Acidicapsa acidisoli: one gene and its partner. The protein of the gene in region 1 interacts with the protein of each later gene in a pairwise test. Links are inferred from orthologs where the notes say so. Each region holds a gene or a part of one and is shown on either strand. Other genes may lie near its edges. The genes, in order: OHL23_RS25625 and kdsB.

The links.
Region 2: the proteins of OHL23_RS25625 (region 1) and kdsB interact in binary tests that used the Escherichia coli proteins (3 or more experiments, as listed by UniProt). The link is inferred for Acidicapsa acidisoli from one-to-one orthologs.

The regions. Positions count from the first base shown.
Region 1 is NZ_JAGSYI010000005.1:102,572-117,574, reverse strand. Bases 4,174-6,974 are described here. They hold OHL23_RS25625 (TetR/AcrR family transcriptional regulator), read right to left. Parts: upstream 5,980-6,974; coding sequence 5,368-5,979; downstream 4,174-5,367. Other genes in these bases: OHL23_RS25620 (SDR family NAD(P)-dependent oxidoreductase), read right to left, coding at 6,082-6,876; OHL23_RS25630 (hypothetical protein), read right to left, coding at 4,788-5,255; OHL23_RS25635 (TonB-dependent receptor), read left to right, coding at 4,174-4,624. Outside these bases: OHL23_RS25640 (VOC family protein), read right to left, coding at 1-229; more of OHL23_RS25635, read left to right, coding at 1,058-4,173; OHL23_RS25615 (carboxylate-amine ligase), read right to left, coding at 7,427-8,533; OHL23_RS25610 (alpha-ketoglutarate-dependent dioxygenase AlkB), read left to right, coding at 9,510-10,142; OHL23_RS25605 (glycoside hydrolase family 1 protein), read left to right, coding at 10,223-11,728; OHL23_RS25600 (ATP-grasp domain-containing protein), read right to left, coding at 11,738-12,751; OHL23_RS25595 (hypothetical protein), read right to left, coding at 13,058-15,003. UniProt on the Escherichia coli protein: Involved in response to both electrophiles and reactive chlorine species (RCS). Represses the transcription of the nemRA-gloA operon by binding to the NemR box.
Region 2 is NZ_JAGSYI010000005.1:248,231-263,230, reverse strand. Bases 5,139-7,936 are described here. They hold kdsB (3-deoxy-manno-octulosonate cytidylyltransferase), read right to left. Parts: upstream 7,015-7,936; coding sequence 6,262-7,014; downstream 5,139-6,261. Other genes in these bases: OHL23_RS26160 (hypothetical protein), read right to left, coding at 7,081-7,936; OHL23_RS26170 (HAD family hydrolase), read left to right, coding at 5,561-6,265; OHL23_RS26175 (AsmA family protein), read left to right, coding at 5,139-5,556. Outside these bases: lepB (signal peptidase I), read left to right, coding at 1-873; lepB (signal peptidase I), read left to right, coding at 933-1,763; lepB (signal peptidase I), read left to right, coding at 1,823-2,647; more of OHL23_RS26175, read left to right, coding at 2,650-5,138; more of OHL23_RS26160, read right to left, coding at 7,937-7,941; OHL23_RS26155 (putative bifunctional diguanylate cyclase/phosphodiesterase), read right to left, coding at 8,070-10,073; OHL23_RS26145 (LLM class flavin-dependent oxidoreductase), read right to left, coding at 10,477-11,508; OHL23_RS26140 (S41 family peptidase), read left to right, coding at 11,748-12,947; OHL23_RS26135 (penicillin-binding protein 1A), read left to right, coding at 13,096-15,000. UniProt on the Escherichia coli protein: Activates KDO (a required 8-carbon sugar) for incorporation into bacterial lipopolysaccharide in Gram-negative bacteria.

The DNA of each region.
Region 1 (15,003 bases):
CGAAGATGACGGAGCACCCGGAGCCAGGTGGTGTGAACTGAATCACACGATAATCCTTACCGTTGTCGTAGTCGGCGTCGAGTCGCCACCCGAGCCTCCCGTAGAACTCCTTCGCGCGATCGACATCCGAGACGGGGATAACGACGATTTCGAACTTCATGTCGACTTTCGCAACGCCAGCATCGCTGGCGGCGTCGTTAGATTGAATTTCATACGTCGTATTTGCCATGTCTTTCCTCCTTTGCGTTCAACTAAATCGCTGAATGCGAGCGTCAGCCAGCAAAATCACATGTTCCCGAAGGCGTGGCGTTCGATACCTTTTGCAAAGTGAGCCTCTCCTGCAAGTCGTGAGCTTCTAAACGGGATTCACGGGCAGCTTGGAGAAGCTCTCACGGAATGATCGGGGAGGCAATTCGCTTCTCTCCTAGCGGAGCCACGAATCATATTCCTGAATTCACACGTTCTGTCGTTGATGTTCTCGACGCTTACGCCCCGCAACATGCCCATCTTTGAGCGCGCGTCAAACGTCTGGTTTGGAAGGAATCTTAGGGAATCGAGGTCGCCGATCTTTCTGCTTGGGGGCCCTGCAGTTCGTGAGCGGCTTTAATCGGCGAGCACGGGAAGCCGAACGCGAACCAGTATATACCTGAAAGCGGTGAAATCTGCGAAGTCACTATTGATTAGACTATTCGCCACGCTCCGAATGCGCGAAAACCAATAATTGTTGGTTCTTGGTAACGGGCTGAGTCACTCATGCAGCCGATATGCTGGCTTTTTCCCGGGTTCAGGAGAAATTAGGAGGCTGCCCAAAACTGGAGCCGGACATGGGCGCCGTTTTTCTACCGTTCGGAGATCCAATCGGACCGTAGCTGATCGTATCCGGTCATCGCCGCGCTCTCTCCAGCAGCTCGACGATTAAACTCCGTAGCTTTTGGGACGGATGCCGCGATCGCCGACAGCTTGCGAACCAGGTTTTGCACGCCAGACAACGCAGAATTCAAATTCTGTTAACCGTAGATTAAAAATCGCCTATTGGTTTCTGCCTATCTTAAGCAATATGACACGTATTCTAAGAAACATTTCCTTTTCCTTTTTGGCAGGCCTGATCTTCTTACTTAGCGCAAATATAGTAAGAGCTCAGTTTGAGGACGGCAGCATTGTCGGCGCCATCCACGACAGTTCGGGAGCCATCGTTCCCGGCGCATCCGTCTCCGCTACCAACACCGCTACAGGCATCGTCGCCACCACCACCACAAACTCCTCCGGCGAATACGAGTTCCCCTCGCTGCGTGTCGGCGTCTACACCGTCAAGGCAGAGTCGCAGGGCTTCTCCACCGCAGTCGCGGAAAACATCAGCGTCTCCGTTTCCGGCCGTACCCGCATCGATCTTTCACTCAAGGTCGGCGGTTCCGATAGCACCGTCGAAGTCAACGACGTCGCGCTGTCGCTCGAAACCGACACCAGCCAACGCGGCCAGACCATCACCAACTATCAAAGCGAAGCGCTTCCGCTCGTGAGCCGCAATTACTCCGACCTGCTCGCGCTCGTCACCGGCAGCCGTCAGGCGCCCACCGCGGCCACCACCAGCTCCATCAGCAGCCTTGTGCGCGAGGGCGCATACAACGTCAACGGCCAGCGCAGCATGTTCAACAACTTCCTGCTCGACGGCATGGACAACAACGCCTACGGCGAAAGCAATCAAGGCTTCGACAACCAGATCATCGCCATCGCGCCTGACTCCGTCGCCGAGTTCCAGGTCGTGACGAACAACGAGAGCGCCGAGTACGGCCGTTCCTCTGGGGCCACCATCAACGTCGCCTCCGCTTCCGGAACGAACGCTTTTCACGCCACAGCCTACGACTTCCTCCGCAACACCGATCTGAATGCCGCAGGCTTCTTCAAGCCCAACGTCGTCAGCAACACCGGCGCAGTAACTCCGTTCAAGAAGCCTGCCTTCAACCGCAACCAGTTCGGCATGAACTTCGGCGGTCCGATCCAGAAAGACAAACTCTTCTTCTTTCTCGACTACGAAGGCTTCCGTCAGGATCTGACGCCGCTCACCGTACTCACATTGCCCACTCAAAATGAGCTGAACGGCAACCTGGTCGTGCCCGTACGAAACCCAGTCACCGGCGCCATCTACCAGGCCGGTACCTCGATTCCCACCACCGCCATGGACCCGCTCTCCGCGCAGATCGTCGGCTACTTCAAGCAGATCTCCCTCCCGTCTGCCGGCCTGTCAACCACCGGCCTCAATACCAACGATTATTCGGTGCAGGCGCCCTTCACCGATAACGCCGATAAAGGCGATCTCCGCCTCGACTACCAGCAGAACGCCAACAACTCCTGGTTCCTGCGCATCAGCGACCGCAAGGAGACCGGCGTCAATCACGTCACCATCCCGCTGCCATTGGACGGCCAGACCAACGGCACCATCCGCATCCTCGACCAGCAGGTTGCCCTCGGTTACACCCACCTCTTCGGTCCCAACAAGGTCCTGGATGCCCGCGTCGGCATCTCGCGCACCAAGGCCGGCAAATTCAACCTATCCATCGGCGACAACGCGTTCCAGATTCCCGGACTCCCCACAAACCCAATCGTCGCCGGCGGTCTCCCATCCGTCGGAATCACCGGCTTCAGCGGCTTCGGCCGTCAGAGCACCAATCCCCAGTGGCAAAACCCGGCATTGCTCGATCCCAAAGTCAACTACACCTGGGTCAAAGGCAACCACTCCCTCAAGTTCGGCTACGAATACGAGCACATCTGGATGGCCGTCAACGACAACAACCCGCTCTACGGTTCCTGGACCTACGGCAGCGGCTACAGCCTCTGTGACGCCGCCACCTCGGCGCTTTGCTCCACCACCAGCACCGGCACCGCAGCCCCAACCGCGCCCGTCTCCGATACCTACTGGGCGGACTTCCTCTTCGGCACCACCACCAGCTACCAGCTCGCCAACTACTTCGTAGCGCACCTTCGCCAGACCCTCGACAGCGCCTACGCTCAGGACGACTGGAAGGTCAGCCCCAAGCTGACGCTCAATCTGGGCGTTCGTTGGGAATACGGCTCACCCTACTCTGAGTGGAAGAACAACATCTCCAACTTCGACCCGACCTCTCAGACCGTCCTCACCACCACCCCCGGCGCAGTCGCGGCCAACGGAATCACCCCCGTCAACTACGGCGGCGTCTACGGCAAGACGCTCGTCGATCCAGACTACGCAGACTTTTCCCCGCGCATTGGCTTCGCCTTTGCCGCGACTCCCAAAACAGCCATCCGCGGCGGCTTCGGCACGGGCTTCGTCCACTACACCCGCGCTGGCTCGGGCGACATCCTCGGCATCAACGCCCCTCAGGCGCAGTTCGCCGCTGTCACCCAGATCAAGCCCAGCACCACCGACCAATGCGCTTCGCCGCTTCCGTCGCAGATCATCGCTGTGGGCTCAACCACCCCAAGCTGCTACGCCACGGCCAGCCAGGGCTTCCCTTCAGGTCTCGTAACCACCTTCAACAAGGCCACCGACAACATCACCTGGGTTCCCAAAAACACCCGCGACAGCTACGTCGAGAGCTACTTCCTGAGCATCCAGCAACAGCTCGCCAAGAACTCCCTCATCGACATCGCCTACGTCGGCAACCACGGCGTCAAGCTGCAAGGCTTCCTCAACGGCAACCAGAAGAACCCGTCGCTCGGCTTCACCCGTCCTTACGGCAACTGGCCCAGCGACATCACCGAAGCGCTCAACGAATTCTGGTCCAACTACAACGCCCTCCAGGTCCGCTACGAACAGCGCATGGTCGCCGGCCTCACCCTGCTCAACTCCTTCAGCTGGGAGCACTCGCTCGACAACGCCAGCGCCTCGCTCGAAGGCAACACCCCCTCGCCCCAGGACGCCAACAACATCAAGGCCGACTACGGGCAATCGGATTACAACCTGCCCATCGCCAACGTCACCAGCCTCGTCTATGAGCTGCCCTTCGGACACGGCCGCAAGTTCCTCTCCGGCATCAACGGAGCCGAAGACACAGTCCTCGGCGGATGGCAGATCAGCGCCATCAACACCGCCCAGGCAGGCACCCCATTCAATCTCACCTACACGCCCAACAGCGCGCAGCAGGTCTCGCAACAGATCTCAGCCACCTACCGCGGAGCCAACGAGTATCGCCCCGATTTCGTGCCTGGCCAAAAGGTCACGCAGGGCCGTTCCAGCCGCGCCGCCAACACCGGCTACGTCAACTACATCAACTACAACGCCTTCGTGCTGCCGCCTATTCACGACGCAACCGGCGTTACCGTCCTCAGCCCCTTCGGCAATTCATCCCGCAACCAGGGCCGCACTCCGGCCTTCAATGAAACCGACCTCGACATCAACAAGAAATTCAGCACTCCCATCGAGAGCCTGAAGATCGAGTTCCGCACCGAGATCTACAACCTCTTCAACCACACCAACCTCTATCTGCCCAGCACCATCAGCGGCACCCAGGGTACCACCGGCGACACCCTGAGCACCGGCGCAACGCCAGGTCTCTCCGCGATCACCGGCGGCCTGCCCACCAGCGGTGGCCAAATCTCCAGCACCTTCGAGCCGCGCATAGTCCAGTTCGGCCTGAAGATCATTTACTAACAGAACAGCTCACAACAACCCGGCAAGACCACAACAGCCTGCGGCATCCGCAGGCTGTTGTGCATTGCAACCGTTGTTGCTTTTGCCGTTGCCTTTCTGTCTGTCATTCCCGGAGGGAATCTGCTTTTCCCCGTTACACGGAGCCTGTAAGTCGCCAGTACCCTCATGCAGCGCGTTCCTCTTTCGTCGCGCTGTTCCGGGCCTCGATTGCCTTGACACTGTTTACAAACGCCTTTTCCAAAACGCCCTTGCCGATGCTCCCAAGCACGAAGCCTAGCAGCCACCCCTTGAGGTTCTTGCCGTCGCGAACGACAACCACGTCAATATCGGTAGTGCCGTTGGGGCGGCGCGTGAAGGTGTAAACGTGGCCCGAGGCGCCTCCCCACACGTTGGAGTCTGTCGTCGTGAGAACGACGCGGCGAGGATCGGACCAGTCATAATGCAGTCGCTCCCAGACGCCGCCAGAGCCTTCGGTGACGTCAGCATGCGTGCGGTCTCGCTGATGCACCTCCAGGTACTCGTCGGCGCTGTTGCCAAACAGCTTCGAGCGGCCCGGTCCGAAGTCAGTGAGCCCGGCTATGTACTGCTCGGGCATGAGGGTAGTTGTATGGTGCAGATGAATCGTAGACATTGCTTCTCCCTTGTTGGTGAACACAGTTTGTCAGACGGCTGAGAAAGCCGTCCTCCGAGTAAATGAAATAGCACCGCCGGATTCTTTCGGCGACGCACTGATAATCAGGCGATCAGCGGGTTGCCGCGTTGCCCAATGGTTCCTTTGTCAACAAGCCATCGAAGACGTAGCGCATGAAGGTTTCGAGCGATGCGTCACTCTTTTCTGCCTGAGAACGTAAGAGCGCTCCTTCCCAGCTGTTGAGTAGAAAACCAGCCAGCAACTCGGGATCTGTATCCGCGGGAAGCTCTTTCTGTTCGACCGCCTGTTGTACGACGGCCGCGATCTTGTCTTGCCAACGCGCGAAAGAGACGCTGATCTGTTTCCTCAACTGTGGACTTTCCGCCGCCATCTCCAGAGTGAAGCGACCCATCATGCACCCGGGAATCCGTCCCTTCTGGCCGTAGGTCTTCACAAGATCGCTGAAATAACGCTTCAGGCGTTTCAACGGCGGCGTCTTCGAGTCGTTCAGAACGGTTGCCGTATGTTCTCCTTCGTGCGCGACATACCTTTCCAACGCAGCCGCGGCAAAGTCTTCTTTGCTACCGAAATGGTGATAAAAAGAGCCCTTCGGCACATCTGCCGCCTTCAGAATGTCGCTCAGCCCGATGGCGTTGTATCCGTTCTGATGCATCAGCGTAAGGCCCACGTCGATTAAACGATCACGCGTCGATTTTTCTGTCATAACAGGCTCCTCGCGGCTCTTCCTTGAGTGGCGTGGAAAGACCGAATGGCCCTCGCGGCGCAGCAGCGAGAGCCAGAACGGCAGAAGGCATCCTGAACAGGCTCAGCACTGAATCCCATAACGAGCCGCCGGTTTCTGACGGGAAAGGTTCGGACCCAGGGCTTTGCGTGCCGCCTCGTACTTCTCCCAGTCCGCAACATCAGGTAGAGATGGAATGGTAATCAGCTCATGCCGGTCGAGGCCGGCGAGGGCTGCATTCACCATATCCTCAGCCGTCATCACGATCTCGCTCGGCAGATGCTCTACCGGGCGGCCGGCCTTTTCCCACAAAGGCGTTGCAGTCGCTCCCGGTAACACCGCCTGCACGGTCACGCCCTTGCCTTCCACTTCGTTCTTCAGTGCTTGCGTGAAGTTCACAACGTAAGCCTTGGAGCCGCTGTAGCTCCCGTTCAGAAGCTCCGGCGCAAGGGCGACGACAGAGGCGATGTTGATGAGAAGTCCGTTTTTGCGCGCCACGAAACCCGGCAGAGCGGCATGGGCCAACCGCGTCAACGCGATGACATTTAGATAGATCATGTCCTCGAGATCGTCGATCTTTGCGTCGAGCAGCTTCGCTACGCTGGCCGCACCGGCGTTGTTAACTAGCGCAGTGATTGTGGGATCGGTGCTCAATCGCTCTGCCACGCGCTGAACGTCTTCCTTCTTCGTTAGGTCGGCAGAGATCGTCTCGATCCTGCGGCCGGTGGACTTCAATCGTGCGGCAACTTCAGCGAGCTTCTCCTCGCTGCGAGCAACAAGAATAAGATCGTAACCGCGTTTTGCAAAGCGATCAGCGTAGACAGCGCCGATGCCGGTAGAAGCGCCCGTGATAAGCGCTGTGCCTTTGAGTGCTGACATGGTGTAATACTCCTGAATTTCCGGGATTTTTTTCGTGCCGCATTGATAGAGTAGACCGGTCGGTCTAGCGATTCAGAAAATCCTTCTTCTCTGGCGCCTAATTTCTCAAGTCACACGCAATCCGTTGCCTCTGTTGACTTTCTGGATAAGGACTTTAGAAGCGATCTCAAATTCCGATGTCCTGAGCTCCCCCTGTCACTCATTCAGGCACAATCCAATCACGGCTCAAGTTGCGCCACGCAGAGCTCAGAGCGTTTTCAGCCCCAGACCCAACTTGCGTAGAATTACTTGCCAATCGGGCACACTGAAGTCAGGCGCCAGTATTTCGCGGGCCTGATCTTCGACCGAACTGCCCTGCCAATATCTTCAGGGAGGGAATTTTATTGTGCTTTTTAAGCGCATTAAACGCCCATAAAACGGCATTTTAGCGGCATAATTTGTTGTACAACTGGCAGAATACAAATGGCTTACGAGGAAAAATGTAGTACCCCCCTACCCCCGGGTAGTAGCATTCCATGTTTCCGCGCCAATATCCCGCTGGATCGCCCGCTCAAAACAACCCGGCCGCAGTCTCCTGCGCCATGTAGTCAACCACAGCTTTGAGGTCGCCAGTTTTTGCAAACACCTCTAGCTGCCGGTCAGCGCCAGTGCCGGTTTCCAGTATGTGGCGAACACCATTGATCGCGGTGCGGCTGCCCAACTCATCCACCACAGGATCTATCAGGTCGAGATATTCACGGATCAGGTCACGTTCCGGCACCTCGGCCTCTTTGCCGAAGTCGATCAGATTGCCATCCAGTCCATAGCGCACCGCGCGGAACTTGTTCTCCATCAGCAAGGGCCGTGCGTACTGGCGAAAGTCCTGATTCGACTCATGCAATCGATAAAGATACGCAGCCGTAGCCTGGATCAACGCGGCAACGGCAATCGACTCCGACGCGCGCAGCGGAATATCGCAGGCCCTCACCTCAATCGTGCTGAAGTAAGGATGCGGACGAATATCCCACCAAATCTTCTTCCCGTTATCGATGCAGTTCGTCTTCACCAGCAGATTCACATAGTTGTCGTACTCCGAATAACTCGCAAACGCGTCCGGAATGCCAGTGCGCGGGAAGTTCTCGAATACCTTCGCCCGATAACCCTTGTACCCGGTATTAAGCCCAAGCCAGAAGGGAGAATTGGTCGTTAGCGCCATGATATGCGGCAGAAAGTAGCGCATCGAATTCATGATCCGAATCGCCACTTCGCGATCCTCGATCCCCACATGCACATGCAACCCAAAGATCAGGTTGGACCGCGCAACTAACTGCAGATCCTTCACCACCTGGCGATAGCGCGGATCGGGATAAATCTCCTGCGTCCGCCAATCCGCAAAAGGATGCGTCGCCCCAGCCACCAGCGTCAGGTTGTTTTCCTTCGCCAGCCGGATCATCTCCCGCCGCAGGTCGTACAGATCCAGGCGGGCGCACTCGATGTTCTCGCAGACCCGCGTGCCGACTTCGACAACGGACTGGTGCATCTCAGCCTTGACCCGCTCCTCCAGCCGCATCTTGCCCTGCGAAAGCATCTCCGTCGCAATGTGAGAGCGCAGATCGCGGGTCACCGGATCGATAGTCTGGTACTCCTCTTCAATGCCGAGCGTGAACGATGGCCGCATTGCATCTCCCGAAGAACATTTTTCAGAGCTTTCGCCAATTGTAATGCCGCAACAGGAAAATTCTCCGCTAACGCCGCGTCAAAAGCCCGGCAACTGGGAACTCCACCCGACGATGCCCGTCCCGCATTTCGTCCTGTTTCGCAGGCGCGAGTGTTCCCAGAAGCGAACCGAGGAATGGTTGGTCAAGATGCTCGTCTGGGAATAACCCGAGTATCGACAGGAAACTCAAATCTGTCATCACATCAGCACTTGCGCGACACTGTCATAACTATGTAATATTTCGACTCACCCATCAAAGCTAGAGGGAAATAACTCTATCAGGGGGGTACTCGTGACTGAACTGTATGCTGTTCTGAAGTCTTTCTTTGCCTGGTCGTCCGAACCTGTTGTTCAATGCGCAATGTGCGGAAAGCATGACTTGAAATCAATCATGATTCTTCAGAGCAACGCCTTCTATATCTGTAAGCGGGATTGCTGTGAAGAAAAATATATGCGCCTGAGGGTCGGGTAGTCAGCCATCGTCTTCGTCGAGCATCCCGTCTCTTGGCGGCGGAGGCTAGGTCTCTGACCTATTAGGTCGCTCACCAAAGCCAGAGGGCCATGACTTTCCAGTAATTTATGGTTAAAGTGTGTTCTGGTTGGCAGTATTTCTTTGCCCGGTTTTCCTGCGAGTCAGCGAAATGGATGAGCTGCAAAAGATGACTGTCCGGTAGCTCAGTTCACCCCAGGCGTAAGCTCTGAAATTGTGACGCCCAGAGCCGCGGCCAGATCATAGATTGTCCGCAAGCCGGGCCCCGCTTTCCAGTTCTAGACCTCGACAGATTGATCCTCTTGACCCGCTTGATCCGCGCAATATCCGCCCGTCCGGAAGGAACTTCGTGGGGACGCAGCAGGCCGCCCTCAAATCACGAATCCTCTGACGTAAATTATTTTCGCCTAATTTTCGCCTTTTGGTTTATTCTTAAAGAGTGAAGCGATGAACCTCTTCTCCCAGCTCGAAGTGGAGCCAACACACGAGGAAGTCTTTCCGGGCGCGGTCCTGATGCGCGGATTGGCTCTCCCCGAGGACAAGGAGTTCTTCGCCGCAGTCGAAACCATCATCGCTGCAGCGCCTCTACACCACGCTGTAACTCCAAGTGGTCTGCCGATGGGGGTTATGGTGACAGATTGCGGCGATCCCCGCGCCTTCGCTAACCGCTGGGACCCGAACAATCCCCAGCGCGTCCTCTCATGGCCGCCCATGCCCCGATTGCTCTATGATTTCGCGATCCGGTGCGCAGTGCGCTCGGGCTTTCCGCGCTTTCGCCCAGATGCCTGCCACGTCAATCGCTATCAGGCAGGCACCAAGCTCGGCTTGCATCAGGACCGGCACGAATGCGACCTGCAGCAGCCAATCGTCTCTGTCTCCTTCGGGCTCGAATGCATCTTCCTGCTTGGCGGCCTGCAGCGCATCGACAAGCCCCGCCGCATCCTGCTCGAACATGGCGACGTGATCGTCTGGGGAGGCCCATCGCGGATGCGCTTCCATGGCGTACAGCCGCTAAAACCCGGCTGCCATCCACTTACTGGTCCATATCGCTATAACCTGACCTTCCGCAAAATCGCCTAGCTAGTTTCATGCGACCTAAGTAAAACGTTTGACTACGCTATCTACCGCTGCTAAGATTCCCGATCCATGGAGAGGTTTTCATGGATCAACTTGATCAACTGGATCGACGCCGCTTTCTTGCCGCTTCTTCAGCCTTAGCCGCTGGTTCGCTGTTGTCGCGCCATGCTTTCGCTGAATCCAGAGCGCAATTTCCGAAGGATTTCCTTTGGGGCATGGCGACTGCTTCCTATCAGATCGAAGGCGCATGGGATGAGGACGGTAAGGCCGAATCGATCTGGGATCGCTACACGCATACTGTCGGCAAGATCAAAGGCGCAGCGACCGGCGATGTCGCCTGCGACTCCTATCATCGATACCGCGAAGATATCGCCATTCTGAAACAACTCAATCAGAAGAGCGGCCGCTTCTCTATCTCCTGGTCGCGCATTCAGCCATCGGGCACAGGCCCAGCCAATCCAAAGGGGCTGGATTACTACAGCCGCTACGTCGATGCTCTGCTGGAAGCGGGCATTCGGCCATTCTGCACGCTCTATCACTGGGACCTGCCGCAAGGCCTCGAAGACCGTGGCGGCTGGCCCAACCGCGATCTTGCCGGCTACTTCGCTGATTACGCCGGAATCTTAGCCAAAGCTCTCGGCGACCGCATCGCTGTTTGGGCTCCATTCAATATGCCGTGGGCCTTTACTTACTATGGTTACGGAATCGGCATTCATCCGCCGGGCCGCGCCGAATATGGGCTGTTTATCAAGGCCGCGCACACCGTGGCGCTGGCGCAGGGCGAGTGTTCGCGAGCTATCAAAGCCGCTTCTTCCAAGGCAACAGTAGGCAGCGCCTACAGCATGGCTCCGGGTTATCCAAAGACCGACAGCGAAGCCGATATTGCGGCGACTGCGCGTTACCACGCCATGAATAACCTCTATTTCCTCGAAGCCGCGATGAAAGGCGAGTATCCGAAGGCGTTTGTGGGCGAAACTCCATTTGAACTGATGGGATATAAAGCCGGCGATGACAAGATCATGAAGGCGCCGCTGGATTGGGTTGGATTCCATTACTACACCCGGCGAGTTATTTCGGATGCTAAGAACACCGGCTCCGCAGGCCCGGCGCGATTTGGCACCGAGACGGAGTCGGACGCACCGGATGCAAATGGGCGCGATCCCTACACGCGCTTTCACGCGATTATGCCAACCGACCATCCACTAACTGAAGCTGGGTTGGAAATCTATCCTCATGGAATTTATGACTTAGTGATGCAGATTACCCGCGAATACAACAAGCCGATTATCGAAATTACAGAGAGCGGCTGTTGTTACAACGACACTCCTTACGACGCTGAGGGTGGGCATGTGCCGGATACGCGAAGAATAGCATTCTTTCGCGGGCACTTGAGCGAGCTGGCGCGCGCCATTCACGATGGAGCCAGGGTGCGTGCCTATCATGCATGGAGCCTGTTGGATAACTTCGAATGGACGGATGGTTACACCCAACGCTACGGGCTGACTTATGTGGATTACCGCAGCCAGAAACGAGTCGTCAAAGACTCCGGCCTCTGGTACGGGCAGTTAGCGGCCACGGGCCAGTTATAGATCACACCGTTATCCAACGCCGACTTCGGCTCGTTCGGCCTTGGCTTTCTTCTTCGCGGGCGACTTCTTTTTCAGCTTTGGAGCAGGCGCTGGAGTGGCGCCGAGAAAAGCTGACCAGCGCAGTTCGAGAACGTGAGGAGCCTTTTGGGCCTTCGCGATAGCCAGCGCTGCAACCTCTGAAACGATCCACTCGAAGTTTGCTTCACCGACTGAGTGCAGGTCGGCATCGGGTGCAGGATTCATGAAGTCGATGGCGTAGGGAATGCCGTTTTCGACGGCGAACTCGACGGTGTTCAGGTCATAGCCGAGGGCCTGGCAGAGTTTCAAGGCATCCTGCTCAACCCGCTTGAGCAGCTTCTTGTCGTACTTTGGCGGATTCAGGATGTAGCGTTCGTGGTGCGGATTACGCGGGTCGTAAGGCATGATGTGGACCTTCTTCTGGCCGACGACGTAACAGCGGAAATACTCTTTGAAATCGACGGCCTTTTGATACAGCATGCAGAGGTCGCGCGACTGGTCGTAGGCGTGGAAGAACTCTTCGCGATTGTGGATGTGATAGACGTCGCGCCAACCGCCACCATCGACTGGTTTCATGAAGCCGTGTTCGCCGACGTAGTTGAAAACAGCATCCCAGTTGAGCGGGTATTCGAGGTTGCGCATCGACCGATCCGTCGTGCCCTCGGGGTGTTTCTTGTGTGGCAGGATTACGGTTGGAGGAATTGCGACACCCATCTTATCGGCGAGCGAATAGTTGAAGAACTTGTCGTCGGCGGACCACCAGAAGGGATTGTTGATGATCACCGTTCCGTTGAGGGCGGCGTGCTTGAGATAGGCACGATAGAAAGGAATGTCGTGCGAGATGCGGTCGACGATCACGGAATAGGGTGGGGCTTTGTCGAGATGGACGGCGCTGGTCTCGACAAACTCGGCTGTGATGCCGTCGACGTGCAGGGAGTTGATTCGCTCTACCAATGCACCGGGAAAGCTGTTTTCCATTCCAAACAGAACGCCTATTTTTTTCATCGTTGCCGCCTCCGTGCCTCTAGTCTATGGCACGAAATTGGAAATATTGGGCAATTTGAGACGTGTGGAAGAGTGGCGTTGCTGGTGCGGAACAATGCGATGTTCCACGTGGAACAATTTGAGAGGTTGTTGAGGGGCGAAATAAGTCAAGCTGGAAGGGTTGTATGTGGTTTGTTTTCCTTGAGTTCTATTTGCGTAATATATGGCTGTTTGTGCCTAGGATTCTGGCGCGAATCCGGGAGATAGCGCTGGCGCTATGTCACGGATTCGCGTCTTGGATTGTGGAGTTATCGAGTAGCTTCAGGTTTATTGGGCTGCTGGGGTTGCGGCCGGGGAGTTCCACGCTATGTCTACGGTGAGAAGAGTCTGGCGGAGGGATTCTACTGCGGCTTTTTCTTTTTCTGTGAGGGCGGCGATTTCTTTTTGGGTGGATTGCAGGTTGTCTTCGGCTTGATTCAGTTCCTCCACGAAGCGCTTGGCGGCGTCGTTGCCTTTGAGTGCGGTGAGATTTTCGCGGGCGCGGGTTTCGTCGCTGGTGAGCGAGGTGCTCTTTTGCTCCAGTTCGTGGAGTCTGGCCTTCATTTCGATGATGGATTGCTGGGCGGAATAGAGCGGCTTCAGTTTGTCCTGCAAAGCCGGGACTTCTTCGGAGAGACGTTGGAGCGGGACGACCTGGTCGATGTCTTCGTTGATTTGCCAGTATTCGTACTCAGGGCCTTCGTCGGCGAAGAGGAGCGACGCGGTCTGATGCGATGCGACGGGCAGGCGGAACCTGTAGAGGCTGGGAGCTGTCTCGGCGGCTTTGCATTCGGGCGAGAGGTTGCGGTTGGGGCGGCGTTGTACTTCGATGACGACGACGCGTGGGTCTTCTGCAGAGTTGATGGCGTCATAGGTCATCCGGCTCTCGGCGGCGTAAGTCTTCTTGACGAGGCCGCGCGTGGTGATGCTGACGCTGCGAATTTCGCGTTTGCCTTCTTCGGGATGCTGCTTGACGCGGATGGGCTGATCGGCGGCGTAGGAAAGCAGGCGCTTTTCGCCGGGGTGGATGGGGTCGAGGAGGCCTTGGCCGGCGAAGACGCCGCTCTCGAAGATGGAGAAGCTGCCGCGGTCGAAGGTGAGTTTGGAGGTGTTTTCTAGCCAGATGGCGCGGAATGGGGTTCGTTCGGATTGGCTCCATAGGGTGACGCGCTCGGCGGGAAGGTTTTCCTGGAGGATGGGGACCATCGCGGACTCGTTTTTGTGGATGGTTACGGGTTGGGCGAGGTTGTACTGGAAGAAGTCGTCGAAGGTGTTGGTGTTGACGTCGCCTTGCGTCAGGGCGCTGGTTACGTCATATACGCCGCTTCCAATCCGGCGCATGCCGCCTCCAGAGTTGCCACCGTAGCCTGAGCTGACGGTGACGGGGGGTGCGTTGCTGAACAAGGAGCCAATGACGCCTCCCGCTGAGCCGGAGCCAATCCCTTGCATGCCTGCTACGCCGACTGAGGCTGGCGGGGCTGCATCCATCCCCATCTTGACCATATTGGGGACGACCTGCATCTGGTTCATCTCAGCGGCTTCGTGGGTTTGTGGGGTGGTCATGGCGGTGGTGGAGATGGCGATTTCCGGGCGACGGAGGTACAGGGGTTGGCTTAGAGGCTGGATGAAGCTTTGCGGTGCTCCGGCGACGAGCGAGAGTTGGACGTTGTCCCAGTCGGAGCCGATGGTGTTATCGACTACGGCCCAGCCTTGCAGGATGGCGTTGCTGGTGGAGTCGCGGGGAAAGACGATGCGGTAGGTGGATTTCCAGACCGGGACTCCGCTGATGTAGCTGACGCGCAGTTCGCGCTGACCCTCGCCGCGATCTTCGAGCGTGAGGTGGCGCACCTGCTGGTTCTGCGTCGAGGCGATGATGCCGAGGTAATCGGCAAATTGCTTTTGCAGGGATGGGTCGATCATGCGCACGGAGACGGAATCGGTGAGCTCGGCGGTGCGCAGCGCTCCCGAATCGGTCGCGACGATCAGGAAGTGATGATCCTCGGAGGTTGCGCCGTTCTTGTCCGTCTCCCTGCGAAATTCAATGTTCACGAGCCTGCCTGTCAGAGGCGTGCCTGCGCCGGTGACTTCGACGCGCTGCCCGCGAAGCGCGTGGTAGACAGCGATTGTGGGAGGATAATCCGGCAGGCCGAGGGCGAGCGTCTTCAATTGCTGGTCGATGGGCATCGTGGAGTTGTAGCTGACTGCGCTTACTTTTCCGTCTTTGCTGTCGAGGG
Region 2 (15,000 bases), 140 kb from region 1 along the record:
AGCTCTGGCTCTTTCGCGCCGGGTGAGGCGGTTGCGCTTGGCGCTGTGTCGTCAGGCACGGTCTCGACAGGTCCCGTTCCTACAAATCAGGTCTCGCAAGGCAATGGTCATCCGGTCTTTGGCATCCGTCAGGCAATTGCGCACGATGTGCGGCATGGCTTGCCCGAGGCGGTATCGTCTTTGCTGAAAACGATCATCGTTGCGCTCTTTGTGCTGACATTTCTGGCGCAGCCGATGGTGATCCCGTCCGAGAGCATGGAGCATACGCTGCTGGTGGGGGATTTTCTGCTGATGAATCGCTCCGCTTTGGCGCCGGCTGGAATCTGGAAGCGCATTTTGCCCTATGCCGGAGTGCAGCGCGGCGAGATCGTCACCTTCCATTCGCCGCTGGACCCAAGGGAGTATCTGGTGAAGCGCGTGATTGGGCTGCCTGGCGACCGTCTGCGGATCGATAATGGGCAGGTTTCGATCAACGGGCAGGTGCTGGACGAGCCGTATGCGGCCTTTGAGCCGACTTCGGACAACCCCTATCTCGATCATTTTCCGACCAACATCTACAGCGACCCGGGCGTGGAGCCGGGCTGGTGGAAGCAGTTGCAGCAGTCGACGAAAAATGGCGAGCTGGTGATTCCGCCGGGCAAGTATTTCATGCTTGGGGATAATCGCAATCACAGCCGAGATTCGCGGTACTGGGGGTTTGTGTCGCGCGACGAAATTATTGCCCGGCCGCTGGTAATTTACTTCTCGCTGACGCGGCCGTCGCGAACAGATATTCAACAGGCGTCGGATGATAGACTTGGGCACGAAAGCGATGTTTCGGCGCATCTGAAAGGGTTTGCGCGCTGGAAGCGTATTTTTCGGGTAGTTCATTAGCGCGTGGTTTGCTTGGGAACCGAAGTGAATGGCTAAATCGGCTACGGGACAAGGGGATCATGGCCACGGAAGACAAGCTGGTGATCAATGGACCTGTTCCGCGCCTCATTGGGGCAAAAGGGGCAGACGGTGAGATCGGCTCTCAAGCTGTTTCAGAGGTGAAGGAGACGCCTTTCGAAGCGCTGGCCAGCATCTGTTCCGTGCTGGTAATTGGCATGTTCATCCTCACTTTTTTAGCGCAGAATTTCTTAATTCCGTCCGGATCGATGTTGGATGCCCTGCTGGTTGGAGATCACCTGCTGGTCGACCGCATTACGATCGCTCCGCGGCCGAGTTGGATGCCGCTGGTGCATTATCGTGAGCCGAAGCGTGGCGATATAGTGGTCTTTTTCGGGCCGGGGCAGCCGGATACGCACCTTGTGAAGCGATTGATCGGCGTACCCGGCGATCATATTCACCTGCGCAATGGCATAGTCATTCTCAACGGCGTGGCTCAGAACGAGCCGTACGTGAAACCCCGGCCAGAAGATGTTTACTCTCCCTACATCGACGATTTCCCATCGGTCCCGACTTCGGAGGCCAGTGGCGTTACCGCCGAGTGGGCGGTGGATCTGCCCAATCACATTCAGGGCAACGACCTCGTGGTTCCGCCCGGCATGTACTTCATGATGGGCGACAATCGGCACAACAGCAATGACGGGCGCTTCTGGGGATTTACGCCTCGCGCCAACATCGTAGGACGGCCTCTGTTCAATTACTGGTCCTTCAAAACTCCCGACGACCAGATGTACAAGACGGGGCTTGCGAACCAGATTGCCTGGATGGGGAACGTGGTGCTTCATTTCTTTACCGATACCCGCTGGAAGCGCACTCTTAATCCGGTGAGGTAGCATGAGGATAGTTGGTAGTCTGAAAAGTCGCGCAAACGGGGCTACGGAATAAAGGAAACATGGCCAAGGCAGACAGACTTGTAATGGAAAAGCCCGCACCCGGCGAGATCGCGGAGACCGACGCGAAGGTGAATTCCAACGCAGGGGAACGTGTTGAGGAGACGCCGTTTGAGGCGCTTGCGAGCATCTGTTCCGTGTTGGTCATCGGTCTTTTCATCCTCACATTTCTGGCGCAGAATTTTGTGATTCCCTCCGGGTCGATGGAGAAGACGCTGCTGGTTGGCGATCACCTGCTGGTGGATCGCATTACCCTCGCTCCCACGGCTTCGTGGATGCCGCTGGTTCATTATCGCGAGCCAAAACGGGGCGATATTGTCGTGTTTCTCAAGCCTGGCAATCCGGATATGTTTCTGGTGAAGCGGCTGATTGGTGTTCCCGGAGATCATATTCATCTGCGCAACGGAGTCGTGATCCTGAACGGCGTGGCACAGAATGAGCCTAAGGCCGCGCTCTGGCCAGGCGACACCTATTACCCGTATATCGATGATTTTCCTTCGGTTTCGCCAACGGAAGCGAACGATGTCACCGAGGAGTGGGCGGTCGATCTGCCGAATCATATTCAGGGCAACGATCTGGTTGTGCCGCCCGGGATGTTTTTCATGATGGGAGATCATCGGCATAACAGTCTCGATTCGCGCTTCTGGGGATTTGTGCCGCGCGCCAACATTGTTGGACGGCCTCTGTTCAACTACTGGTCCTTTAAGACACCGGATGACCAGATGGACAAGACAGGGATTGGCGACCGCATCTCCTGGATGGGGCATGTGGTGCTGCATTTCTTCACCGATACCCGCTGGAAGCGTACCCTGCACATGGTGAACTGACCATGACGGACCAAGGCGCTCGGGCGGAAAGAGCGCAGACGGGCCAAGAGAAAAGCAAGACCCGCTGGAGACGCCGTATCACGGTGGCAGCGGGCCTGATCGCGCTGCTCGCCGCCGGTCTGGTGCTGCCGCCTCTCATCAATATCAGCCGGTATCAGCGCAGGGTTGCCGCGCTGATGACGCAGTCGCTCGGCCGGCCGGTGCATATGTCCAGCGTGGAGCTTCGCTTGCTTCCGCTTCCGGGGTTTGTGCTGCACGATCTCTCGGTCAGCGAAGACCCGGAGTTTGGCGCGGAGCCGATTCTCTCGGCGCGAACGGTTGTCGCTTCGGTGCGGTTGCAGTCGTTGTGGCGGGGCAAGCTTGAGATCTACCGCGTCAGTGTCGATGAGGCCAGCCTGAATCTTGTGCGGTCGGCCCGGGGGCGCTGGAATCTGAGCTCCCTGATGTTGGGCGCTCAACCTGCGTTGACCGGCGGAGGCAGCCGGTCAACAGGTGCGCCGGTGATGGGAGCGTCGGCCCATTTTCCCTATCTTGAGGCGACGAATTCTCGCGTGAACTTGAAGAATGGGGCCGAAAAGAGCCCATATTCTCTGGTCAGCGCGGATCTTTCGCTGTGGCAGGATGAGCCGGGCAAGTGGCGTGTGCGCCTGCGCGGACAGCCGGTGCGCACGGATATCGAGATGAGCCTTGGGGACACGGGCGAAGTACGCATGGAGGCCCGTCTGCAAAGTGCAGCGGAGCTTCGCGCCATGCCGATTCAGCTTCAGATGGAGTGGCGCAATGCGCAGCTCGGCCAGCTTTCGCGGCTGCTGTTCGGATCAGACGCCGGATGGCGCGGCGATGTGACGGCGGATATCGACGTGCAGGGCACTCCCGAGAGCGCCCAGACCAGAGCGCGGCTGCGTGCGACCGGGGTGCGGCGCGAAGAGTTTTCGCCTGCGGTGCCGATGGACTTCGACGCCAACTGCAACTTTCGTTTTCAGCACTCGCAGAACGCATTGCACCAACTGGGGTGTGACACAGCCATCGGCGATGGACGGCTGCATCTGAAGGCAGAGCTGCCGGGGAATGCGGGCGAGCCGGAGGCGACGCTGGAGGTGCAGCAGGTTCCGCTACAGGCGGGTCTGGATATGCTGCGCACGATTCGCAGCGGCTTTGCGCCCGGTCTTTCGGTCGCAGGGAATGCCAACGGCAGCCTGAGTTATAGCCAGCCTGCCGAGGAGCCGGACAGCCGGACGACGAAGGGAACATTGCATCGCCGGGAACAAAAGAGGCTCGCGGATTCTGCAAAGGGGATTGAGGCCGTACCAACGAAATTGAAGGGAACGATTACGGTCGACGGCGGCCAGATCAAGGGCGGGGAGTTGAAAGAGCCGGTGGTGCTGCCAAAGATGGTCTGGACTCCGTCGTTTGTGCCCGGTTTTGCGAATGGCGCGGGATTAGGGACGAAGTTCACGATTGCTTTGGGGGCTGGAGCGCCTGTTCTACAAACTCCTGTCCAGCAGACTGCTGCCCCGTCGGGCGACCCCAAATCGAGCAGGGGAGCGGCGGCTCCGGTGCAGGCGATTGCGGTACGGATCGGGGTCGGCGCGCGAGGCTTCGATGCTGCGTTAACCGGAACTGCCGGGACCGCGAGAGTTCGCGAGCTGGCTTATGGCTTTGGTTTGCCGCACCTGGACGCGGCGGACGGCTTTACCGGAGGAACCGCGGATGTTGATGTTACCGCGACTGGTCCGTGGATTCCCGCAGCGGATGTTGCAGCATCTCTGCAGGATGGGGTAAGTGCTGCGAATGCTCCTTCGCCTACGTCAGCTTCCGCCAAAGCCTCGATGAGTGCGGGGCGAAAATCGAGGCTGTCGGCCTCGACTGCGGCGCCCACGGATCTCCTGGGACGCGACTCCGTCTCCGGAACTGTGCAACTGCACCACGCGCAATGGAAGGCGGCTTATCTGGCCCGTCCCGTCGACATGCTGCAGGCGACGATCACATTTTCCGGCTCTGACGTGGCTTTTGCATCCGACTTCACTTACGGAAGCGCCAAGGATGCTGGCAAAGACCAGATTCGAGGCTCGGCACAGGTCAATGCTCCTACGAACTGCAAGACTGGATCTCCCGGCGAGTGCGTGCCCGCCGTCCAATTGCGTTTTGGATCGCTCGACGCTGCGGTGGTGCAGTCCGCCCTTGTCGGAACTCCCGAGGAGAAATCGCTGCTTTCCCCGCTGCTTGACCGGATGCGGTCTTCCGAGAAGCCAAAATGGCCGGAAGTTGCTGTGAATGTTCAGGCGGATGCCCTGGCGATTGGCGCGGTAGTGTTGCAAAAGCCCGTCATTCACATGCGGTTGAAGGAAAACGAAATTCTTCTCGAGGATTGGGAAGCCGATTTGCTGGGCGGCTCGGCGAAGGGAACCGGCCGCTTTGCGTGGGCCAGCGACAGGCCGGATTATACGTTCGATGCTAATTTTTCTCATCTCAGCGCGACGTCTACCGGAGCATTGATCGAGGCCAAGTGGACAGGCGGACCGGTGAGCAGTAGTGGCAATATTCATCTTTCCGGATTGACGCCCAAGGATTTGGTGGCGTCTGCCTCCGGGAATCTCAACTTCGACTGGCAGAACGGCGCGATCTCGACGACAACCGGGGACGAGCCGAAGGAGCGAGCAGAGGAAGAAAAACCTCGGGAAACGAAATCTGAGGAATCGAAGCCTGCGGATACGAAATTCGACGAGTGGAAGGGAGTCGCGACCATCCACGGCGGAACGGTGCAAGTGGGCGAGAATACGATGCGCGTCGCTCGACGGACTCTGAGTATGGCTGGTGAAATACCCTTTGGTGGGCCTGCCAAATTGGCATTCGCGTCGAAGTCCGCAACTCGGCGCGGTCAGCCGGATCGGACGCCCGCCGTAAAATAGAGGAATGACGGCTTCTTCCTCTTCTGCTTCTGTAATCTCGGCTCCTGTAACAGTCCGCTGCAAAGGCGTTCTCTTCGACATGGATGGGATTCTCATCTCTTCGCTGGGATCGGTGGAACGAAGCTGGCGTACCTGGGGACTCGCTCGCGGAATCGACCCGACCACGGCGATTCATACCGCGCACGGCTGCCGGGCCATCGAGACCATCCGCAAGCTGCGACCCGATCTGGACGATGAGGCCGAGTTGAAGTTCATCGAAGACCTGGAAATCGCGGATAAGGAAGGGCTTGCCGTGCTTCCCGGTGTGCTGGACCTGCTTGCCGCCTTACCGGCCTATCGCTGGACGGTGGTGACCTCGGCGACCGAACGGCTGGCGCGTGTCCGCATGGCTGCGGGCGGCATTCCGGTTCCCAAGCACATTACGACGGCGGATCATGTCACGAATGGCAAACCGCATCCGGAGCCCTATTTGCGCGGCGCGGAGATACTGGAGCTAGACCCGCGAGACTGCGTGGTCTTTGAGGACTCCGCTTCAGGAACCAAAGCCGGGCGCGCGGCTGGATGCACGGTCATCGGAACGACCTTTTCTCACTCCGTCGAGGAACTGAGCGCGGCCCACTACCTGGTGACCGACCTTACGGGGATCAAGGTGGAACTGGCGCCGGAAGATCAGACGATTCTGTTGCACTTTGTCCCGTTAGCTATTTAAGGCTGCTGGCGTCCGCGCAGAATTGCACCCAGGATCTCATTGGCGCGCTGAAGATCGTCTTCCGTGTCGACACCGATGCTGTCGCCTTCGGCTTGTCCTACATAAATCGAAATGCCGTTTTCGAGCAATCTTAACTGTTCAAGGCGCTCGATCTGTTCGAGCGGAGATGGCGCGAGCGCGGCAAATTGCTCCAACGCCGCTTTCCGGTAGGCGTAGAGGCCAAGATGCTTGCGATAGCCGGTGAAGCCGATCCGGTCACGGTCGAAGGGGATGGTGGAGCGGGAAAAGTAGAGCGCGCGGCCATCTGCGGCGGTTACGACCTTCACCGCGTTGGGGTTGGCGAAATCACTCGCAGGGCAGGGAACAGAGATAGTGCTCACCTGCACTTCTGTACGTGCAAAGAGAGCCAGCATGGGCGCGAAGTGATCCGGAGTCAGCAAAGGCTCGTCGCCCTGAATGTTGACGTAGATCTCAGCGGCGATCTGCCGCGAAACCTCGTAGACACGGTCGCTGCCGCTGGCGCATTCAGGCGACGTCATGGCCACGGGAATTCCGCGTTCCCGGCAAGCTTCTTCCACTTCGGCGGAGTCGGTTGCGACGACAACCTCGTCCATCTGGCGGCTGGCGACTGCGGCGCGCCAGACCCACTCCACCATGGGTTTGCCAGCGATTTCGCGAAGCACTTTGCGGGGCAATCGGGTGGAAGCGAGCCGCGCCGGAATGACGCCAAGAATTTTTCCTCTACTCATCATCCTTGAGTCTAAACGGCGGATGTGGATCCCCCAGTCGACGGCAGTTTTCCGGTCGCTGCGTCGTTATCTCTCGATCTGGCCAGTCCTCTGTCTCGGTCCCAGAAGCAGTTGAAGGCCGGCGTATCCAATCCAGTTCGGTTGGGCATTTGCAGGCGCTATTTTCTGAAAGCTGCGCCCAGCCATCAACAAGAGCAGGACGGTGTTATTTCTGTTGAGCGAATGGCGCCCACCAGGGCCGAGAGTAGCTTCTCGTTTCTTTGCGAGGCCATTGACGCGATTGGCATCCTGTTGGTCATAGAGTTCGATGTATGCTTCGGTCTTCCTGGTGAACTCGCGTCCAACGATCACGCCACGTATCCATGATTGCGGAACGCTCCGGTCGGTGAACCAATAGCCCGCCTCACCGTCGACGCGGAAGGGTCCGATGCGCGCGTTTGCTTCCAGCGGGAGCAGAAATTGCGGTCCACCAACCAGGCCATCCTGAGAAGTCCGAGTCGTCGGATATTGAATCGAGAGCTGGGGATAGGTCGAGAATGAGAAATTTGATTCGGGTGTTTCCTCATCTTCCGTGTCCGAAGCAACAGATGCCGGTATGTGCTCATAGAATCGCCACTTTACGCCCAGCAGCGACTCTCCGAGATCGATGTCGATTGATGGGGGAGCCCCAGTTTCATTTCCGGGGTTTGCCAACACTTCATGAATGGCTATTGGCAGTTCGTACTTGAGCTGGATACGGTTCCCCAGGCCGTAATTGATGTCGAAGTCCGGAATGGAATAAGAGCCTTCCGTGGAATTGCGGTCGCCCAGCCAGCCGAAGTTGATCTCCCATTGCTTGCTGCCCGGCGTCTCGGGATCGTCTGTTCGGAACGGCGGCCCGGCCTGAGCACGAGCTACGCCGGCCAACAGGGAGAGGACGATAAGCAATCGACAGAAATAAAGCCATTCACGATTCGAGCAAACTCCCGATCGAGCGGAGTAAGTGAGCGTTAAACGCGTAATAGATTGCGCGGACTTCCCAATGCATGCCTGGCCGGGCTTCCTGTGGAGATGCATCAGGCTGATGTCGGTTTGAAGTTGATTGGTGATGGGAAGCAGCTACACGGTGGCCCCGTGCTCGATGCCCGATCGGCGTTGACAAGTTCGTTAGCGGCCTTTAAAGAAAGCGGCCTGCCAAACAAGTAACCTTGAGCTTGATCGCAACCCGCCTCGCAGAGAGCATTCGCCTGTGCCTGCGTTTCCACTCCTTCCGCGGTGACGGTAAGATCGAGAGTCCTGCCCAACGCCACAATCGTGCTTACGATGGCAGATGCCTTCAGGTCTATCTCCATCTCAGTCACAAACGAACGATCGATCTTGACCTTGTCGAACGGAAACTTCCAGAGATAGGTCAGACTTGAATAGCCAGTGCCAAAATCATCCAGCGCGATCGATATCCCCATTCCACGAAGCCGCGCAAGCTGGTCAAGCACCACATCTGTGTTTTGAAGCCACAGACTTTCGGTAACTTCCAACTCCAGGCGGGCGGGGTCAAGTCCAGAGACATGCAAAGCCTCCTGGACAACGGCAACGATATCTCCGTGCCGGAATTGGACCGGGGACAGGTTCACCGCTATCTTCAAAGGCTTCGTCCACGCGGCAGCCGTTCTACATGCGGTCTCCAGCACCAAGGCGCCGATGGGAACGATCAGGCCAGACTCTTCTGCAACGGGAATAAATACGGCTGGTGGCTGCGGCTTCCAATCCTCTGGCCAGCGTAGCAAGGCCTCAAACCCAAGAAGGTTGCCGTCGCGAAAGCTGACAAGCGGCTGATATTCCATTCGGAATGCTTTTGTTTCCAGAGCGCGCCGCAGGTCTGCCTCAAGCCGCCGGCGTTCGCGGAAGGCAGCGTCCATCCCAGCTTCAAAAAAGCGCACGGTATTGCGGCCCTCGGCCTTCGCCTTGTAGAGAGCGACGTCTGCGCAGGAGAGCAGCGAATCCCAAGTTTCGGCATCCGTCGGAGCAATCGCAACTCCGATGCTCGCCCCACAGACTACTTCGTAACCGCCGATATCGTACGGTTCGGAAAGAATCCTCTTGAGTCGCTCCGCGAGAGAGCTGGCTCCGGCGGGCTGATCGATGCCCACTTGCAGAATGACGAATTCGTCCCCTCCCAGCCGAGCCGCCATGTCTTCTTTGCGAATGACAGACTCCAGACGTTTTGCAAGCGCCCGCAGCACTTCATCGCCGGCAGCGTGCCCAAAACTGTCATTGATATCTTTAAATCGATCCAGGTCAAGGAACAGGGCCGCGACATGAGTCTTATTGCGGCGGGTCAATGACAGGGCTCTTGCCGCCGCCTCTTCTAGCCCCTTTCGGTTCGGGATGCGCGTCAAATTGTCGTTCTCGGCCAGGAATAATGCCTCTGCCTGAGCCACGCGGCGGGCCATCATCATGCGATAGACCATAAATCCGGGGATCCCGCCTGCAAACAGGACCGCAATGGCAATGATGCTTTCCGTGAGGAGAAGCGATCGCTCATAGAGCGCCTTGTCGGCGGTCTGATCGAGATACACCTCGAACACGCCGACGACAGATCCATTTCGCATGATCGGGATATAGGAATCGGCGAAATACGTCGGGCTCGCTGGTGGATGTCCGGCATAAGCTTCGGTATACGCTTTGCCGGATGCCACGGCGCCTGCAACTCTCTCTTTGCGGACCTCGGGAATGTTCGCCTGTTCCGATGCGGGACTCTTTCGCCCGGAAACGAAAACCACGCGGCCGGAGCTGCTCCAGATGAGGAGGCGATAGATGTCGCCATCCTGAGAGGCATCTTCGAGGAGGTTTTTTGTCTCTTCGGACGGCGTCGCTCCGGCGATTAGGGCAGGAATATCTGTGCTGCGCTCGATCGCAGCGGCCCCACTGCCGGAGGTCGATTGCGCATCCGCGCGCAACATATTCGCGGCAACGACGTTGCTGAGCTTCACCGCTCCGAGCACCAGGAGAACGATCATGGCGGCGATCAAAGCTATGCCCTGCAAGTCGACGGGAAGAAATCGTATGGCGCGGCTTTTCACTCTATGGCTCCACGGTCCGTATGGGCGGTCGGGAGATTTGCCGGAATGTTGGCTTTTTTGTGGTTCTATTGGCAGGTAATCTCGCCCATAAGGTAGGTATCGGCTCAGGAGGGGGGGTATTGATTAATACGTATGAACTATTTGTCGTCCGACGGAAGATCGGCCCAGTGAAACCGGATTTGCGGCTGGCCGGATCGTGCCAATGCCGCGTCCGTTAGGCGGTTGTCGCGGTTGGTCAAGTTTGACCTGCAATCCGGGGGTCCGTATCATCATATAGGCGCCTCGTTGCGCCCCCCTGCCTTGCAGTACCCTCCCGGCGGAGTAGCTCAGATGGTTAGAGCGACGGATTCATAACCCGTAGGTCGGCGGTTCGATCCCGCCCTCCGCCACCAGAAATCCTTCCTCAGCGCACGGGCGCGCTTCGGGCGCCAGAGTTGGTCCTGCTTGCGATGGCTGCGACGCGCCGGTACGAGTCGAGCCGGTCCTGATGCTCGTAGGTGTCGGTCACAACAATGATTTCATCGGCGTTTGTCTCGCTTACGAGGCGTTCCAGTCCGGCCTGCACGGTCGACTCCGACCCGACAATCGCCTCGGCGAGGCGAGCGTCTACGGCTTCCCTTTCAAATTCGCGCCAGAGCGGCTCCATGGAATCGACCGGCGGAAGCAGCTCGACTGGCTGGTTTCGGATCAGCCGGAGGAATCGCTGCTGTGCGGAGGTAAATATTCTTTGCGCAGCGGCATCGGTTTCGGAGGCGATGATTGGGACGGCGACCATCAGGTGCGGCTCTTGCAACGTTGCGCTGGGCCGGAAATCATTGCGATAGATACGGGCCGCATTGTAGAGATGGTCGGGAGCGAAGTGGGCCGCGAATGCAAAGGGCAGCCCTTGCATCGCAGCCAGCCGTGCGCTGAAGGTGCTCGACCCGAGAAGGGTGATCGGGACATTGCTGCCCTGTCCCGGGATGGCTTTGACGGCTTGGCCGGGTTTGGCGGGGCCGAGGTAGGTCTGGAGTTCGGCCAGAAGTGCGGGGAAATCTTCGCCGGTCTGGGCCAGGTCTCGGCGCAGGGCGCGCATGGTGTACGCATCGCCACCGGGAGCGCGTCCGAGGCCGAGATCGATTCGGCCAGGATAAATGGCGTCGAGGGTGCCAAACTGCTCGGCGACGACGAGCGGCGCGTGATTGGGCAGCATGACCCCACCGCTGCCGACACGGATCGTCTTGGTCGCCCCGGCTACCTGGCCGATAAGGACCGGCGTCGCGGAACAGGCGAGGCCGGCGATGGAGTGATGCTCGGCTAGCCAGAAGCGGCGATATCCCCACTGCTCTACGTGTTGCGCCAGATCGACGGAGCGGGCGATGGCGTTACCCACGGGCTCCCCGGAGCGCATGCCGACCAGATCCAAAACCGATACTGCCAGTCCTTTGTTTTCCATGGATCATTGGATGAGGGAGCCGGGCAAGCGATGCGGAAGTCAAGCCTCTGTCGGAGTTCGGCAGCGCGCTTCGGTCTTGAAGGATGGCAAGAGGCCGACCTGAAGCCGATCTGGGAAGAGAATTTACCCGCCAGGATGGCGCCGCGTCACTTTTGGAATACTGTTTGCGGTATCATGCGTCTATTAGTAGTGTGGATTTCCCCTGCCTTTGCGGCGCGGAGTCCAGTTTCGGGGTGGCAATGAACCGTTTCTTTCAGCGTTCTGTCTTTGTGCTTTCACTGGGTCTGCTCGTGGCCCTCATCGCCGGAGAGTTTGGCCTGCGGGCTGTGCGCGCCGGCTCCAGTGACGATGGCGCTTACAAGCAGATCAACGTGTATCAGCAGGTGTTGAAACATATCCAGGCCGAGTATGTGACCGAGCCCAACATGACGGATGTGACGTCGGGCGCGCTGCATGGCCTCCTGGAGACGCTGGACGCCGACTCGAGCTACCTGACCCCGACGGAATACAAGATTTACAAGGACCACCCCATTGGCGCGGACGGGCAGATTGGCATAACCGTCTCAAAACGCTTCGGTTACGCCGTCGTTGTCAGTGTTTTGCCTGGCTCGCCGGCGGAGAAGGAGCACTTTACGGATGGCGACGCGATCGAGTCCATTGAAGGCAAGTCCACGCTGGAGATGTCGCTGGCGATGATCAAGGTGATGCTGGAAGGCAAGCCGGGTTCGGAAGTGACGCTCTCGCTTATTCGTCCGCATAAACAGGATCACCCAGACAAGGTCACGCTGACGCGCTCGATCGTCTCTGTTCCGGCGCTGGGCGAGCAGCAGTATGAAAATGCGAGCATTCTGTATCTGAAGCCGGTGGTGCTCACGCCGGCGCGGGTGGACGAGATCGCCGCGCATCTGAAGTCGATGGCGAAGAACGGCAATAAGAAGGTGCTGTTGGACCTGCGGGACGTGAGCGATGGCGACGAAGCTCAGGGCGAGCGGCTGGCGAACCTCTTCCTGAAGCAGGGCACGCTGGCGACGGTGAGCGGACAGAAGTATCCGACGCAAACTTTTAGCGCGGACCCATCCAAATTTGTGACCGATGCGCCTTTGGCGGTGCTGGTCAATCGCGGGACGGCAGGCGCGGCTGAGCTGGCTGCTGCTGCGCTGGCGGACGATAAGCGCGCTGATCTGGTTGGCGAGCGCACATTCGGCGAGGGTTCTGTGCAGAAGACAATCGAACTGCCTGACGGCGCCGCGGTGATTCTGACGGTGGCGACGTATTCCAGCCCAGGCGGCAAGAAATTTTTGGAAGACGCCGTGACCCCTGGTGTTGTGGTCGGACTGACTCCGGAGCAGGAAGCGGAAGAGGACGAAACCGGCACGCAGCCGAAGACCGATGCTCCGCTGGATAAGGCGCTGGAGCTGCTGAAGGCCAAGGCCGCGTAGCTTAATCTGGAACGAAAGCAGGGTTAGGGGCGGCAGGGTTTTCCTGCCGCCCTAATCTTTTTCCGGCTTGTAAGGACTGGTACCCTCGGTCAAAAGCTCACACCCAGATATTCTGCCGCGTGGTAGGCTCGGGCTGAGGCATCTGATTTTGGCTTCCACCTCCCCACAGCAGTTACCGGCCAAGGGCGGCTTCCGGCCGCCGCGATTGCGGTCGGAAAAGGCCCCGGAACAGCAGCGGCGCAAGCTGACTGGGCGATGGACCTTCGCGGTGCTTTTTTCGCTTGCCGCAATTGCCGGTTCGCTGGCCGGGCTGACTCTGGTTTACTCGGTCGACCTGCCGCAGATTCACGATCTTGAGCGCTACCGGCCCTCGACAACCACGGAACTCTATGATCAGAAGGGCCGGCCGTTTGGCTCATTTGCGCTGGAGCGCCGCATCATCGTCAATTACGAGGATTTTTCACCGGTTTTGCGCCAGGCGGTTATCTCCATTGAGGACAAGAACTTCGCGTCGCACTGGGGCATCAATGTCTTTCGCGTCGGCGGGGCTCTCTGGCACGATATTGTTTCGCATGGTCGCGCTCAGGGCGCTTCGACGTTGACGATGCAACTTGCGCGCAATCTCTTCCTCTCCGCCGAGCGGACGACGGCGCGCAAGGTGCAGGAGGCGTATCTGGCTATCCAGATCGAGCGCTCCTTTACCAAGGAACAGATCTTCACGCTTTACGGAAACCAGATTTACCTGGGCCACGGGATGTACGGCTTCGAAGCTGCTTCTGAATTCTATTTTTCCAAACATGCCAGCGAACTGAATTTGACGGAAGCTGCGCTCCTGGCCGGGTTGCCGAAGGGGCCGGTGGCCTATTCGCCGCTGCTCAATCCGGAAAAGGCGCTGCGGCGCAGAAACCTGGTGCTGACCGAGATGGAGAACGACCGGGTCATCACGAAGCAGCAGGCGGATGCCGCGCGCTCGGCGCCTTTGGGGCTGCACATCGCGCAGCCTGAGATGTCGGTGGCTCCGTGGTTTGTGGAGGAGGTGCGGCGCGAACTGGAGAAGCAGTTTGGCGCGGAGGAAGTCCACGAAGCCGGTTTGCGGGTTGAGACTACGCTCGATGTCGACCTGCAGCAGGTGGCGAATCATGCCGTGGAGGACGGAGTAGCAACCTACGAGCGCCGACGCGGATGGAAAGGCGTGAAGCAGAACCTGATTACGCAGGGAATCGATACCGAGAGCTATAGGCATCCAGACTGGGTGATGAAGGTTAAGGATGGGGATTACGTGCATGCGCTGGTGACTTCCGTGTTGCCGCTGGAGATTCGCGCGCGGGTTGGGAATATGCCGATTGTGATGACTCCGGAGGACTGGAAGTGGACAGGCCAGGCGCACGGAGACGATCTGGTCAAGCCGGGGGATGTGATTTATGTGCAGCTTGCGCCGGGCATGGAAGGGACGGCGCACAAGGCGACGCTGGAGCAGGATTCAGGGGCCGAAGGCTCGCTGATGGCCATCGACAATACCTCGGGTGATGTGCTGGCGATGGTTGGAGGGCGCGATTACGCGGTTTCGCAGTTCAATCGTGCGACGCAATCGGAGCGGCAGACGGGGTCGAGCTTCAAGCCTTATGTGTACACGACGGCGATTGAGGACGGCGTCAAACCGGAAGACATCATCGTCGACGGACCAGTCAGCTTCGGCAGCTACACGCCGCACAACTACGAGGGCGACTACAAGGGCGCGATGACGGTGCTGAACGCTTTCGCCGAGTCGCGGAATATTCCGGCACTCAAGCTGGCGGCGCGCGTGGGCATCCACAAGGTCATCGACACGGCGCATCGCTTTGGAGTGACTTCGAATATCCCGGCATATCTGCCCGTGGCGTTGGGCGCGGTCGAGATCACGCTTCAGGAGCAGGTTGCTTCGTATGCCGTGTTCCCGAACGACGGCGTCCGGGTGACGCCGCGATTGCTCAAGAAGGTTTCAAATGCGGACGGGATTACGCTGTGGGAACAGGCTCCCTCGGTGACCGAGGTGACCAGCCAGCAAACCGCGCGC